DNA from 4 places in the Citrobacter portucalensis genome. Region 2 is predicted to be linked to each of the others. Evidence: predicted binding sites of a transcription regulator. Region 2 holds the regulator's gene; each other region holds the start of a gene.
What was found. The regulator CRP, encoded in region 2, controls carbon source genes, mostly activating them, when cyclic AMP is high. The targets are predictions, from matches to a motif close to ATGTGANNNNNNTCACAT.

Region 1 (3,176 bases), 2.1 Mb from region 2:
GTTAACGGCTATTGGCCTGTCGCAGTTTATCAGTAATGTGCCCAGTACGATTTTGCTGCTGAACTATGTCCCGCCGACGTTGCTGCTGGCCTGGGCGGTTAATGTGGGCGGCTTTGGTCTGTTGCCGGGATCGCTGGCGAATCTCATTGCGTTACGGATGGCAAACGACCGACGGATCTGGTGGCGTTTTCATTGGTATTCGGTACCGATGCTGATATGGGCGGCGCTGGTGGGGTATGGTTTGCTGCTGTTGATGTAATTGATGTGATGTGCCGGATGGCGGCTGGCGCCTAATCCGGCCTACTGCGTTGGTAGGCCCGATAAGCGTAGCGCCATCGGGCATATATAGCAGATTAGTTCAAACGAACCGGCATACCTGAACGGTTCTGTACCGCCTGCTCAACGACGGCTTGATCGACGTCAGACTGGCCGGTGATGCTGGTAATGCTCTTGGTCAGGGTAATCGGTACGATTTCTCCGCCTTCGAACTGTGCTTCAGTCGTAGACAGTGGGTTATGTACTTCGATGTAACGGCTGCCGTCTGGTTCGGTAGTGGCTTTTACCGGCTCATCAATAAACTGTACACGGGTGCCGACTGGCACATTTTCAAACAGGAATTTGATGTCGTCGTTACGCAGACGCACGCAACCGTGGCTGACGCGTAAGCCTACGCCGAAGTTAGCATTGGTGCCGTGGATGGCATACAGGCGACCGATATACAGCGCGTACAGTCCCATCGGGTTATCCGGACCTGCCGGAACAACGGCTGGCAGCGGCTCGCCCGCAGCGCGGTATTCCGCATGCATTTTCGCCGTTGGCGTCCAGGTTGGGCCCGCTTTTTTACGTTCTACTTTGGTTGTCCAGTTGATTGGCGTGTCTTTGCCCAGCTGGCCGATACCGATCGGCAGAACAATTACGGTGTTGGTGCCTTTCGGGTAGTAGTACAGACGCATTTCAGCGCTGTTGATAACAATACCTTCATGCACGGTATCCGGCAGGATCAACTGCTGAGGAATGTTCAGCACGGTGCCGCCTTTCGGCAGGAAGGTATCCACGCCCGGGTTGGCTTCCAGCATGTTAGACAGACCCATCTGATACTCTGCCGCAAAATACTCCAGCGGTTGGGTGTTGCCTTCAGGAATAGTAATGACCTGGTTTTGGCCAATCAAACGGCTACCATCAGTCGGCAGCGGGTACGTGACGGCTGAAGCGGTATTACAAAAACCAACTATTGCGAGTGCCGCCGCGAAAAGCGTTGTTAATTTCATATTCATATTCATGTATGCGAGATTCAGTGCCAGGCAGGCTAGTGGGTTGAGATTTATGTAGTGTTGGGCACGCATTATATGTGCAATCTGAGCAACAAGGAATTCGGATGTGTACTAAATCACATTTTTTTCCTTTTGGTTTCACTTTTTCCCTTCCGCATGAAGACGCGATCTTCTTGCAGACTTATGGCATAATAAGCGGTTTGTCACATATTTCTTTCTCTTTCAGGATACGCCAGTGTTAGTTTCCAGCAACGTCACCATGCAGTTCGGCAGTAAGCCGCTGTTTGAAAATATTTCCGTCAAATTTGGCGGCGGCAACCGTTACGGCCTGATTGGCGCGAACGGTAGCGGTAAATCCACTTTTATGAAAATTCTCGGCGGCGATCTCGAACCGACGCTGGGCAACGTTTCCCTCGATCCTAACGAGCGCATTGGTAAGCTGCGCCAGGATCAGTTCGCCTTTGAAGAGTTCACCGTGCTTGACACCGTGATCATGGGTCACGCTGAACTGTGGGAAGTGAAGCAGGAGCGCGATCGCATTTACGCTCTGGCCGAGATGAGCGAAGAAGACGGCTATAAAGTTGCTGACCTCGAAGTTCAGTATGGCGAAATGGACGGCTACTCTGCGGAAGCGCGTGCGGGTGAACTGCTGCTGGGCGTAGGTATTCCGGTAGAACAGCATTACGGCCCGATGAGCGAAGTCGCACCCGGCTGGAAGCTGCGTGTGCTTCTGGCGCAGGCGCTGTTCTCTAACCCGGACATTCTCCTGCTCGACGAACCAACGAACAACCTGGATATCGACACCATCCGTTGGCTGGAGCAGACGCTGAACGAGCGTGACAGCACCATGATCATCATTTCACACGACCGTCACTTCCTGAACATGGTCTGTACGCACATGGCGGATCTGGACTACGGCGAACTGCGTGTTTATCCGGGTAACTACGACGAATACATGACGGCGGCAACCCAGGCGCGTGAACGTCTGCTGGCCGATAACGCCAAGAAGAAAGCACAGATTGCCGATCTGCAATCCTTCGTCAGCCGCTTTAGCGCCAACGCGTCTAAATCTCGACAGGCGACTTCTCGTGCGCGTCAGATTGATAAGATTAAGCTCGACGAAGTGAAAGCGTCCAGCCGTCAGAACCCGTTCATCCGCTTCGAACAGGATAAGAAACTGTTCCGTAACGCGCTGGAAGTGGAAGCGCTGGTGAAAGGTTTTGATGAAGGCCCGCTGTTTAAAAACTTCAACCTGCTGCTGGAAGTAGGGGAGAAGGTTGCCATCATTGGTGCCAACGGCGTGGGTAAATCCACTATGCTGAAAACGTTGGTTGGCGACTTACAGCCGGACAACGGTACCGTTAAGTGGTCTGAAAACGCCCAGGTCGGTTACTACGCGCAGGATCATGAATACGAGTTCGAAAACGATCTGACCGTTTTCGAATGGATGAGTCAGTGGAAGCAGGAAGGCGATGATGAGCAGGTAGTACGTAGCTTCCTTGGTCGTCTGCTGTTCAGCCAGGACGATATCAAGAAACCTGCAAAAGTCCTCTCCGGTGGTGAAAAAGGACGCATGCTGTTCGGTAAGCTGATGATGCAGAAACCGAATATCCTGGTTATGGATGAACCGACCAACCACCTGGATATGGAATCTATCGAGTCGCTGAACATGGCGCTGGAAATGTACCAGGGCACGCTGATCTTCGTTTCTCATGACCGTGAGTTCGTCAGCTCGCTGGCAACCCGCGTGATTGAAATTACGCCGGAACGCGTAATCGACTTCACCGGTAACTACGAAGATTACCTGCGTAGTAAAGGCGTCGAATAAGTCTCCCGTCGTTCTCGTGTTACAGGTGTGATGGTTGCACCTGTAACACGAGATACTTAGGGATAAGGGGATATAAA
Region 2 (3,176 bases):
TGATACGCCAGCGGCGTGGCCTGTGGATCGTTGCTGAGGATCAGACGAATTGCCTCCTGGTCGGCTTCTAACGCATCGTGGGCGTTCTTACGCAGCAGACCGCTCTGCCACTGTGGCCACAGCCAGAGCGTGCCGCCAAAGGCGATTAAGCAGCCAATGACCGTATCGACAAACCGCGGCACGATAAACTCTTCCCCATTCAGCGTCAGTAGTTGCAGGGTGTATACCGCCGTTACCGTAAAACCGACGGTAGCCCAGCCGTAGTTTTTACGGATGATCAGATAGCTCACCAGGGTGATCAGCAGCATGGCCGCCAGCGTGAAACCTTCGGGAATATGAAAGTGCAATGTGACGCCGGCAATAACCAGTCCAACGAGCGTACCTACGGAACGGTGTAAGATGCGCACCCGGGTCGCCCCGTAGCCATTTTGCGTAACAAACAGGACTGTCATCAAAATCCAGTAAGGCTTTGGCAGGTGTAAAGCGCTGCCCATCAGGCTGGCGATACTCAACATAACGCTGATGCGTCCGGCATTGCGCAGCGCTGGGGATTTCAACGACAGGTAGTTTTTCAGGGCAGGGATCAGTGGCAACCGACGCTGCTTGTCAGCCATTAAGTCACGGGCATACAGCGGGCGCTGGGTCCGTAGCACGCGGGCAATACGGCTGAAGTGCCAGTAGCAAAATTGCCCCACCGGATTGTCCGGATGCTGCCTGGCGATTTTCTCCAGCGTGCCAATCTGCTTTTCCATCGAGAAACGGGTCGGCAAGCGGTGATACAAAATATCATCGGCCAGTACCCGAAGGCGTTCGGCGACGGTTCGCGCGTTCCAGCGAATTACCTGCTCCGCGTGGCTACGCTCAACCAGTTTTTGCACTTCTTCTGGCTGGTGGAGGCTAACGGAAATATGCTCCTGTAAATCCAGCGCCTCCTGAAAGGCACGCAGCAGGCGTTTGTATTCGTTGTTGTGATGTGCCGACAGCATATGCATTTGCTGATAGCACTGGGTAATCAGATCCACCGCCTTTTGTTGGCGAACCAGCAGGGGAGGCAGCGCTTTTTCTGGGTCGGCATGCTGGGTCAGCATGCTGTACTTGGCTTCACAGTAATCGGCTAATTCACGGTACAGCAAGCTGAGCGATTCGCGGAGCGGTTGCTCGCGCCACATCCAGAACCAGAACCAGTTGAACAGGCCATACCATAACGTGCCCAGCGCGTAGATCAGCAGCGGCTCCCAGACGGGCATATTCCCGGCCAGGCTGAGCGTGAAAATCGCCGCGATAAGCGAGGCTGGCAGTAATCGCGCATGCAAGGGGCTTAGCTCGGCGGTTACGCCAAGAATGAGCGTCAGGCCGGTGAGGATCAATGGTAGCGGTATAGTTTGCGCAAGCAGTAGCTGCATGATCAAGCTGCACCCGGCAAACAGCGATGCACCAATGACTAAGCGTTTGAAAAAGCGCTTGTGCGGGGTATCAAGACCGGCAATGTTGCAGCAGGCAGGGACGAGGGAAAAGAGAAGCCCCAAATGAAGCTGACCGATGATCAGACCAACAGCCACAGGTAAACATAGCACCAGCGTTTGTCGTAGTGCGTAGTTGATCTCTGGGTGGTATATCAGTCTTCGCCACATCGGAGTAAACAAAAGTGGCGCATTACTGGGTAACGCGCCACTTCGATGGGGTTAACGCGTGCCGTAGACGACGATGGTCTTACCGTGTGCGGAGATCAGGTTCTGATCTTCCAGCATCTTCAGAATACGACCGACGGTCTCACGGGAGCAGCCAACGATCTGGCCGATTTCCTGACGGGTGATTTTAATCTGCATGCCGTCCGGGTGGGTCATCGCATCAGGCTGTTTCGCCAGATTCAGCAGAGTCTGCGCGATACGACCGGTTACGTCGAGGAAGGCAAGGTTGCCCACTTTTTCAGACGTGACCTGCAGACGACGAGCCATCTGAGAAGACAGGCGCATCAGAATATCCGGGTTGACCTGGATTAATTGGCGAAATTTTTTGTAGGAAATTTCAGCGACTTCACATGCGGTTTTGGCACGTACCCAGGCGCTACGTTCCTGACCTTCTTCGAAGAGGCCTAATTCACCAATAAAATCGCCCTGATTCAGATAAGAAAGGATCATTTCTTTCCCTTCTTCATCTTTGATCAGCACTGCCACGGAGCCTTTAACGATGTAATACAACGTTTCCGCTTTTTCACCCTGGTGAATCAGCGTGCTCTTCGATGGGTACTTATGAATATGGCAATGAGACAAGAACCATTCGAGAGTCGGGTCTGTTTGCGGTTTGCCAAGCACCATGCGCGGTTATCCTCTGTTATAAGCTGTCTCCAGAGCCAGAAAACGACGCTGCCTCTGGGTTTGCAAAAATATGCTTCCCGCTACCTGGGAAAGGGGCTGTCAAAAATATACTGCAGCCTGTAATGTGATGTCCTCTGCATACATGCAGTACGTCAATGTATTACTGTAGCATCCCGTCTGTTTTAGCATAGCTTTCGCCGTGTGTCTCCTGGTGTCTCGCTTCAGCATGACGCAGGTCGCCTTCCGTTGCGAGAATTGTTATGTGCGCGTAATCTGTCAGGAAAATTGAAACATTGGAGTTACGAAATATGCAAGCGCGTGTAAAGTGGGTTGAGGGGTTAACCTTCCTCGGTGAGTCCGCCTCTGGCCACCAAATTTTGATGGACGGTAACTCCGGTGATAAAGCGCCGAGCCCGATGGAAATGGTATTAATGGCTGCCGGCGGTTGTAGCGCAATTGATGTGGTATCGATCCTGCAAAAGGGTCGTCAGGATGTGACCAACTGCGAAGTGAAACTGACTTCAGAGCGTCGTGATGAAGCGCCGCGCCTGTTTACCCACATCAACCTGCATTTCATCGTAACGGGTAACGATCTGAAAGATGCGTCAGTCTCCCGCGCCGTCGATCTTTCAGCGGAAAAATACTGCTCCGTGGCGTTGATGCTGGAAAAGGCAGTGAATATTACCCATTCCTATGAAGTGGTTGCTGCTGCGTGATGTCATGCCTGATGGCGTTTCACTTATCAGGCCTACAGGATATAAACACGTAGGCCGGATAAGGCATCAGCCGCCATCCGGCAAAAGACCACATCACTCTATCTTCTTACCTTCCATCAGTCGCTGTACCAGCGGCAGCATAATC
Region 3 (3,176 bases), 1.7 Mb from region 2:
CAAGGCTTCTGCTTCATTGGTTAAGCGTGATAGCTTGCTGTAACGCTGTTGGTATTCATCCAGCGTTTTCTGAAACAGTTCTTCAAGGGAAGTTAGTTCATCACCCGGAACATCGATAGCCTTGACGATAGGGTTAGCCCCGGCACTTTTCATAAAATTAAACATACGCATCATTTGAGTCACGTTACCTTGCGCCTGGGTGCGTAGAAAGGTTGCGGTGCCAGTCAGGCTGTGTTCGTAGCACCATTCACTGAGATGCAGGTAAAGATTCGATGCGTAGAACTCGAGGTTCATTTGCGTGTTAAGTTTATGAACAATTCCAACTGCAGCCATATCAATATCCTTATTTCCAGAAAGGGGGATGTACGTTACTAACGTCAGTGCAACGGGCTGCCGCTACACCTCACCACTACGTACAATTAAAACTGTTAGCAGAATAAATCCGTTCCGCCGGTCCTTTAGTGATCACGAATTATATTCGCTCCCGATCGAGATTCAGCATAACTCCAGTCCCGACATAAGAAAATCCTTAAATCTGCGTATTTATGATTTTTTACATATTGTCATAGCAATATTAGTGATTTTTCCGCTTGTGCATATAAATGCTGTGAATATAACAGATTGATATTTATAGCATTAAAGTGAGATGTTGATAATGAAATGATGTTTCATATCACAAAATGGAATTTCACAATCAGGTATTGTCTGTCGCCAGATGATTATCTGGTCTTCGGATGAAGAAATTTCACCATTGACCCGCGTCTGTGAACGCTATCTGCTGGCTAATTTTTTTGCGCCAGATCAGTTTTGTGGAAATTAATAAAGTTAAGCGCCTGAATGATTCGACATTTATTGTTTGGTGTATTTGGAAAAATCGAGGAGTGTGTATGAAAAAGGTTGCCGTGCTACTGGCACCTGGTTTTGAAGAGGCGGAAGCCATTGTTACCATTGATATTCTGCGCCGCCTGCAGATCGAAGTTGAAACACTGGCCTGCGCCGAGTTCCGTGCGGTGGTGAGCTACCATGACGTGCCGATGGTGACGGACAGCACGCTGGCTGCGCGTCAGACGGATCTTTATGATGCCGTTGTGTTACCCGGCGGGCCGCAGGGCAGCGTTAACCTTGCCGCCAGTGAGGCTGTCATCCAGTTTATCGCTCGCCATGACGAGGCAGGAAAACTCATTTGCCCGGTGTGTTCTGCGGCGGCGCGCGTGCTGGGTGGCAACGGCCTGCTGAAGGGGCGCCGCTACGTGTGTTCGGGAGATCTGTGGCAAAACGTCGCGGATGGGGAATATATTGATGCGCCGGTTGTTGAAGATGGCAATCTTATTAGCGGCAAAGGGTTAGGGCATATTTTCGATTTTGCTTTCACGCTTTCAGCGCGTCTGCTGGAAGATGACATTCCGGTTCGCGATCACGCTGACCACATTTATTACAGATGGTAATCATTGTGCTCCCGAATGCTTCGGTATTCGGGAACAAGGATTCGTTGGCTGATGTTATGGATTAATCTGCTACCCCTCTTTTTTCCCGTCGACAAAACCGCGTTTTTTTATGTCATTTCCCGCTGAATTTATGTACGCAATTACTGTAATTCTGTGGTGTGATGCCGCTCTCTTATGGAGAATCAATTTCCCGCTAAAAATACTCTCAGCACTGGCATTGATCTTATCAATAAAAGGTAATGCCTTGTTTTACGTCCGAATTACAAAAAATCGTCTGATTTTACCCTACATAAAAGAACGTTAAAGCTGGAGTTAACCATGCACAAATTCACTAAAGCGCTGGCTGCCATCGGTCTGGCTGCCATTATGTCACAATCCGCTATCGCTGAATCCATGAAGCTCGGTTTCCTGGTCAAACAGCCGGAAGAACCGTGGTTCCAGACTGAATGGAAATTTGCCGATAAAGCCGGTAAAGACCTTGGTTTTGAGGTGATTAAAATTGCCGTTCCGGATGGTGAGAAAACCCTTAACGCCATCGACAGCCTGGCTGCAAGTGGAGCAAAAGGGTTTGTGATTTGTACGCCAGACCCAAAACTGGGGCCAGCCATTATGGCTAAGGCGCGTGGCTACGATATGAAAGTCATTGCCGTCGACGACCAGTTTGCCAACGCCAAAGGTAAGCCAATGGATACCGTGCCACTGGTGATGATGGCGGCAACCAAAATTGGTGAGCGCCAGGGCCAGGAGCTGTACAAGGAGATGCAAAAACGCGGTTGGGATGTGAAATCCACCGCCGTAATGGCCATTACCGCCAACGAACTGGATACCGCACGTCGTCGTACTTCTGGTTCAATGGAAGCGCTTAAAGCCGCAGGCTTCCCGGAAAAACAGATTTACCAGGTCCCAACAAAATCGAATGACATCCCCGGCGCATTTGACGCCGCCAACTCCATGCTGGTTCAGCATCCTGAAGTCAAAAACTGGCTGATTGTCGGCATGAACGACAACACCGTGCTGGGTGGCGTACGTGCGACCGAGGGGCAGGGCTTCAAAGCACCAAACGTGATTGGTATCGGGATCAACGGCGTTGACGCGGTGAGCGAACTGTCAAAAGGCGAAGCGACCGGGTTCTACGGTTCACTGCTGCCAAGCCCGGACGTGCACGGCTACAAATCCAGTGAAATGCTCTACAACTGGGTAACGAAAGGAGCAGAGCCACCGGCATTCACTGAAGTGACAGATGTGGTGCTGATTACCCGCGATAACTTCAAAGAAGAGCTGGCGAAGAAAGGCTTAGGCGGTAAGTAACAGAAATGCTGCGATGTTGTAGGCCGGATAAGGCGAAGCCGCCATCCGGCGCAATGCCCGGTGGCGCTGTGCTTACCGGGCCTACGTCCGGCGGTTTTCCAGGCCGGTAAAATCCTGACTCACGGAGACGTTATGCAACAGTCTACCCCGTATCTCTCATTTCGCGGCATTGGCAAAACGTTCCCGGGCGTTAAGGCGCTGACGGATATCAGTTTCGACTGCTATGCCGGACAGGTGCATGCGCTGATGGGCGAAAATGGCGCCGGGAAATCAACACTCTTAAAAATTCTCAGCGGTAACTATGCGCCAACAACGGGATCTCTGACGATCCGCGGACAGGAAGTTTCGTTCGCGGATACCACTGCCGCACTCAACGCCGGTGTCGCCATTATTTATCAGGAACTGCATCTCGTCCCGGAAATG
Region 4 (3,176 bases), 2.2 Mb from region 2:
CATTCCGATGAATATTATCGGCAACCTGTATGTTTCTAACGGCATGTCTGCGGGTAACACACCTAACGAAGCTCGCGTTCAGGGCCTGTCTGAAGTCTTTGAGCGCCATGTGAAGAACCGTATTATCGCCGAAAGCATCAGCCTGCCGGAAATCCCGGCCGAGGTGATGGCGCGCTATCCGGCAGTGGTGGAGTCCATCGCCACACTGGAAGCGGAAGGTTTCCCAATTTTTGCCTACGATGGCTCGCTGGGCGGCAAGTATCCGGTGATTTGCGTTGTCCTGTTCAACCCGGTCAACGGTACCTGCTTTGCCTCCTTCGGCGCACACCCGGATTTCGGCGTTGCGCTGGAGCGTACCGTGACTGAACTGCTGCAGGGCCGTGGTCTGAAGGATCTTGATGTCTTCACCCCACCGACCTTCGACGATGAGGAAGTGGCAGAACATACCAACCTTGAAACTCACTTCATCGATTCCAGCGGTCTGATCTCCTGGGATCTGTTCAAGCAGGATGCCGACTATCCGTTCGTTGACTGGAATTTCTCCGGCACCACGGAAGAAGAGTTCGCCACCCTGATGGCCATCTTCAATGCTGAAGATAAAGAAGTGTATATCGCTGACTATGAGCACCTGGGCGTTTACGCGTGCCGCATTATTGTTCCGGGAATGTCTGACATCTATCCGGCAGAAGATCTGTGGTTAGCCAACAACGCTATGGGCACCCATCTGCGTGACACCATTCTTTCTCTGCCAGGCAGTGAGTGGGATAAAGAAGACTACCTCAATCTGATTGAACAGTTGGATGAAGAAGGTTTTGACGACTTCACCCGCGTGCGCGAGCTGCTCGGTCTGGCGACCGGTGCGGATAACGGTTGGTACACCCTGCGTATTGGCGAGCTTAAAGTGATGCTGGCGCTGGCCGGTGGCGATCTGGAGCAGGCCTTGGTGTGGACCGAATGGACGATGGAATTTAACGCCTCCGTCTTTAGCACGGAACGTGCAAACTACTATCGCTGCCTGCAAACATTGTTGCTGCTGTCTCAGGAAGAAGACCGTCAGCCGCTGCAGTATCTGAACGCATTCGTCCGCATGTACGGCGCTGAGGCGGTTGAAGCGGCAAGTGCGGCACTGAGTGGTGAAGCGCCGTTTTATGGACTTCAGCCAGTAGACAGCGATCTGCACGCATTCCCGGCACATCAGTCTCTGCTGAAAGCCTATGAGAAATTGCAACGCGCGAAAGCGGCACACTGGTCAAAATAGTGACAAACAACTTGCCTCGAGTAGGCTAAATGTATTGTCTGAGCTATATTACGGGGCGCTTAAAGCGCCCCGTTTTTTATTTTGGTCAAACCAAAAAATAAATGTAAAAACAAGGTTAAATATTAGTAGTTGATATTAAAAAAATTAGCTTATTAATGTGGTTTTTTATCTCAATTACTCCATTTTAATTAACCGCACCATAGGAGGCTGAAAGAAAAAATTCAACTCACTTTATAATTTTTAAAATTTATTTTTATATGGATAATCAACATGTTACACCGTAATCGCATAAAAACCATGCGTCTTGCGGGCCTATAAGCCAGGCGAGATATGATCTATATCAAATTCTCATCTATAATGCTTTGTTAGTATCTCGTCGCCGACTTAATAAAGAGAGAGTTAGTGTGAAAGCTGACAACCCTTTTGATCTTATTCTACCTGCTGCAATGGCCAAAGTTGCCGAAGAAGCAGGCGTCTATAAAGCAACGAAACATCCGCTTAAGACGTTCTATCTGGCAATTACTGCCGGTGTATTCATTTCAATTGCCTTTGTTTTCTATATCACCGCCACAACCGGCACTGGTACTATGCCTTTCGGCATGGCGAAATTAGTAGGTGGTATCTGCTTTTCCCTGGGGCTGATCCTTTGTGTTGTCTGCGGTGCAGACCTCTTCACTTCAACCGTACTGATCGTCGTTGCTAAAGCCAGTGGTCGTATTACCTGGGGTCAGTTAGCGAAAAACTGGCTTAACGTTTATGTCGGCAACCTGATTGGCGCCCTGATCTTTGTGTTACTCATGTGGCTTTCTGGCGAGTATATGACCGCCAACGGCGCATGGGGGCTCAACGTTCTGCAAACAGCCGACCACAAAGTGCACCATACTTTTGTTGAGGCAGTGAGCCTTGGTATCCTGGCTAACCTGATGGTGTGTCTGGCCGTATGGATGAGCTACTCGGGCCGCAGCCTGATGGACAAAGCGTTTATTATGGTATTACCGGTCGCAATGTTTGTTGCCAGCGGTTTTGAGCACAGTATCGCAAACATGTTTATGATCCCTATGGGTATTGTAATACGCGATTTCGCCACCCCGGAATTCTGGACCGCAGTTGGGTCTTCTCCGGAGAATTTTTCTCACCTGACCGTGATGAATTTCATCACCGATAACCTGATTCCGGTTACGATCGGTAACATTATCGGCGGCGGTTTGTTGGTCGGGTTGACATACTGGGTCATTTATCTGCGTGGTAACGATCATCATTAATCTGTTGATGCCCATTACACGCAGTAAATAAAAAATCCACTTAAGAAGGTAGGTGTTACATGTCCGAGCTTAATGAAAAGTTAGCCACAGCCTGGGAAGGTTTTACCAAAGGTGATTGGCAGAATGAAGTAAACGTACGTGACTTCATTCAGAAAAACTACACTCCGTATGAGGGTGACGAGTCCTTCCTGGCTGGCGCAACTGATGCGACCACTGCACTGTGGGACAGCGTGATGGAAGGCGTTAAACAGGAAAACCGCACTCACGCGCCTGTTGACTTTGACACCTCCGTTGCTTCTACCATCACTTCTCACGACGCTGGCTACATCAACAAAGCGCTCGAGAAGATTGTTGGTCTGCAGACTGAAGCTCCGCTGAAACGTGCGATCATTCCGTTTGGCGGCATCAAAATGGTTGAAGGTTCCTGCAAAGCGTACAATCGCGAACTGGACCCGATGCTGAAAAAAATCTTCACCGAATACCGCAAAACCCACAACCAGGGCGTATTCGATGTTTACACCAAAGACATTCTGAACTGCCGTAAATCCGGTGTTCTGACTGGTCTGCCAGATGCGTATGGCCGTGGCCGTATCATCGGTGACTACCGTCGCGTTGCGCTGTACGGTATCGACTACCTGATGAAAGACAAATACGCT

Region 1: LY264_RS16545 (ABC-F family ATPase) is a predicted target of CRP. The motif match lies at 1,376-1,393, and genes of this name have one in related genera.
Region 3: LY264_RS10315 (arabinose ABC transporter substrate-binding protein) is a predicted target of CRP. The motif match lies at 1,602-1,619, and genes of this name have one in related genera.
Region 4: focA (formate transporter FocA) is a predicted target of CRP. The motif match lies at 1,587-1,604, and genes of this name have one in related genera.

The regions. Positions count from the first base shown of each region.
Region 1 is NZ_CP092466.1:3,390,497-3,393,672, reverse strand. Features, by position in the region: gene LY264_RS16555 (anion transporter) at 1-259, shown strand, start outside; gene ldtB (L,D-transpeptidase) at 354-1,274, opposite strand; gene LY264_RS16545 (ABC-F family ATPase) at 1,507-3,099, shown strand.
Region 2 is NZ_CP092466.1:401,855-405,030, forward strand. Features, by position in the region: gene LY264_RS01855 (YccS/YhfK family putative transporter) at 1-1,631, opposite strand, end outside; gene crp (cAMP-activated global transcriptional regulator CRP) at 1,683-2,315, opposite strand; gene LY264_RS01865 (OsmC family protein) at 2,624-3,031, shown strand; gene LY264_RS01870 (phosphoribulokinase) at 3,125-3,176, opposite strand, start outside.
Region 3 is NZ_CP092466.1:2,123,771-2,126,946, forward strand. Features, by position in the region: gene LY264_RS10305 (non-heme ferritin-like protein) at 1-333, opposite strand, end outside; gene LY264_RS10310 (DJ-1/PfpI family protein) at 888-1,445, shown strand; gene LY264_RS10315 (arabinose ABC transporter substrate-binding protein) at 1,764-2,753, shown strand; gene araG (arabinose ABC transporter ATP-binding protein AraG) at 2,886-3,176, shown strand, end outside.
Region 4 is NZ_CP092466.1:3,312,934-3,316,109, forward strand. Features, by position in the region: gene ycaO (30S ribosomal protein S12 methylthiotransferase accessory factor YcaO) at 1-1,258, shown strand, start outside; gene focA (formate transporter FocA) at 1,663-2,520, shown strand; gene pflB (formate C-acetyltransferase) at 2,580-3,176, shown strand, end outside.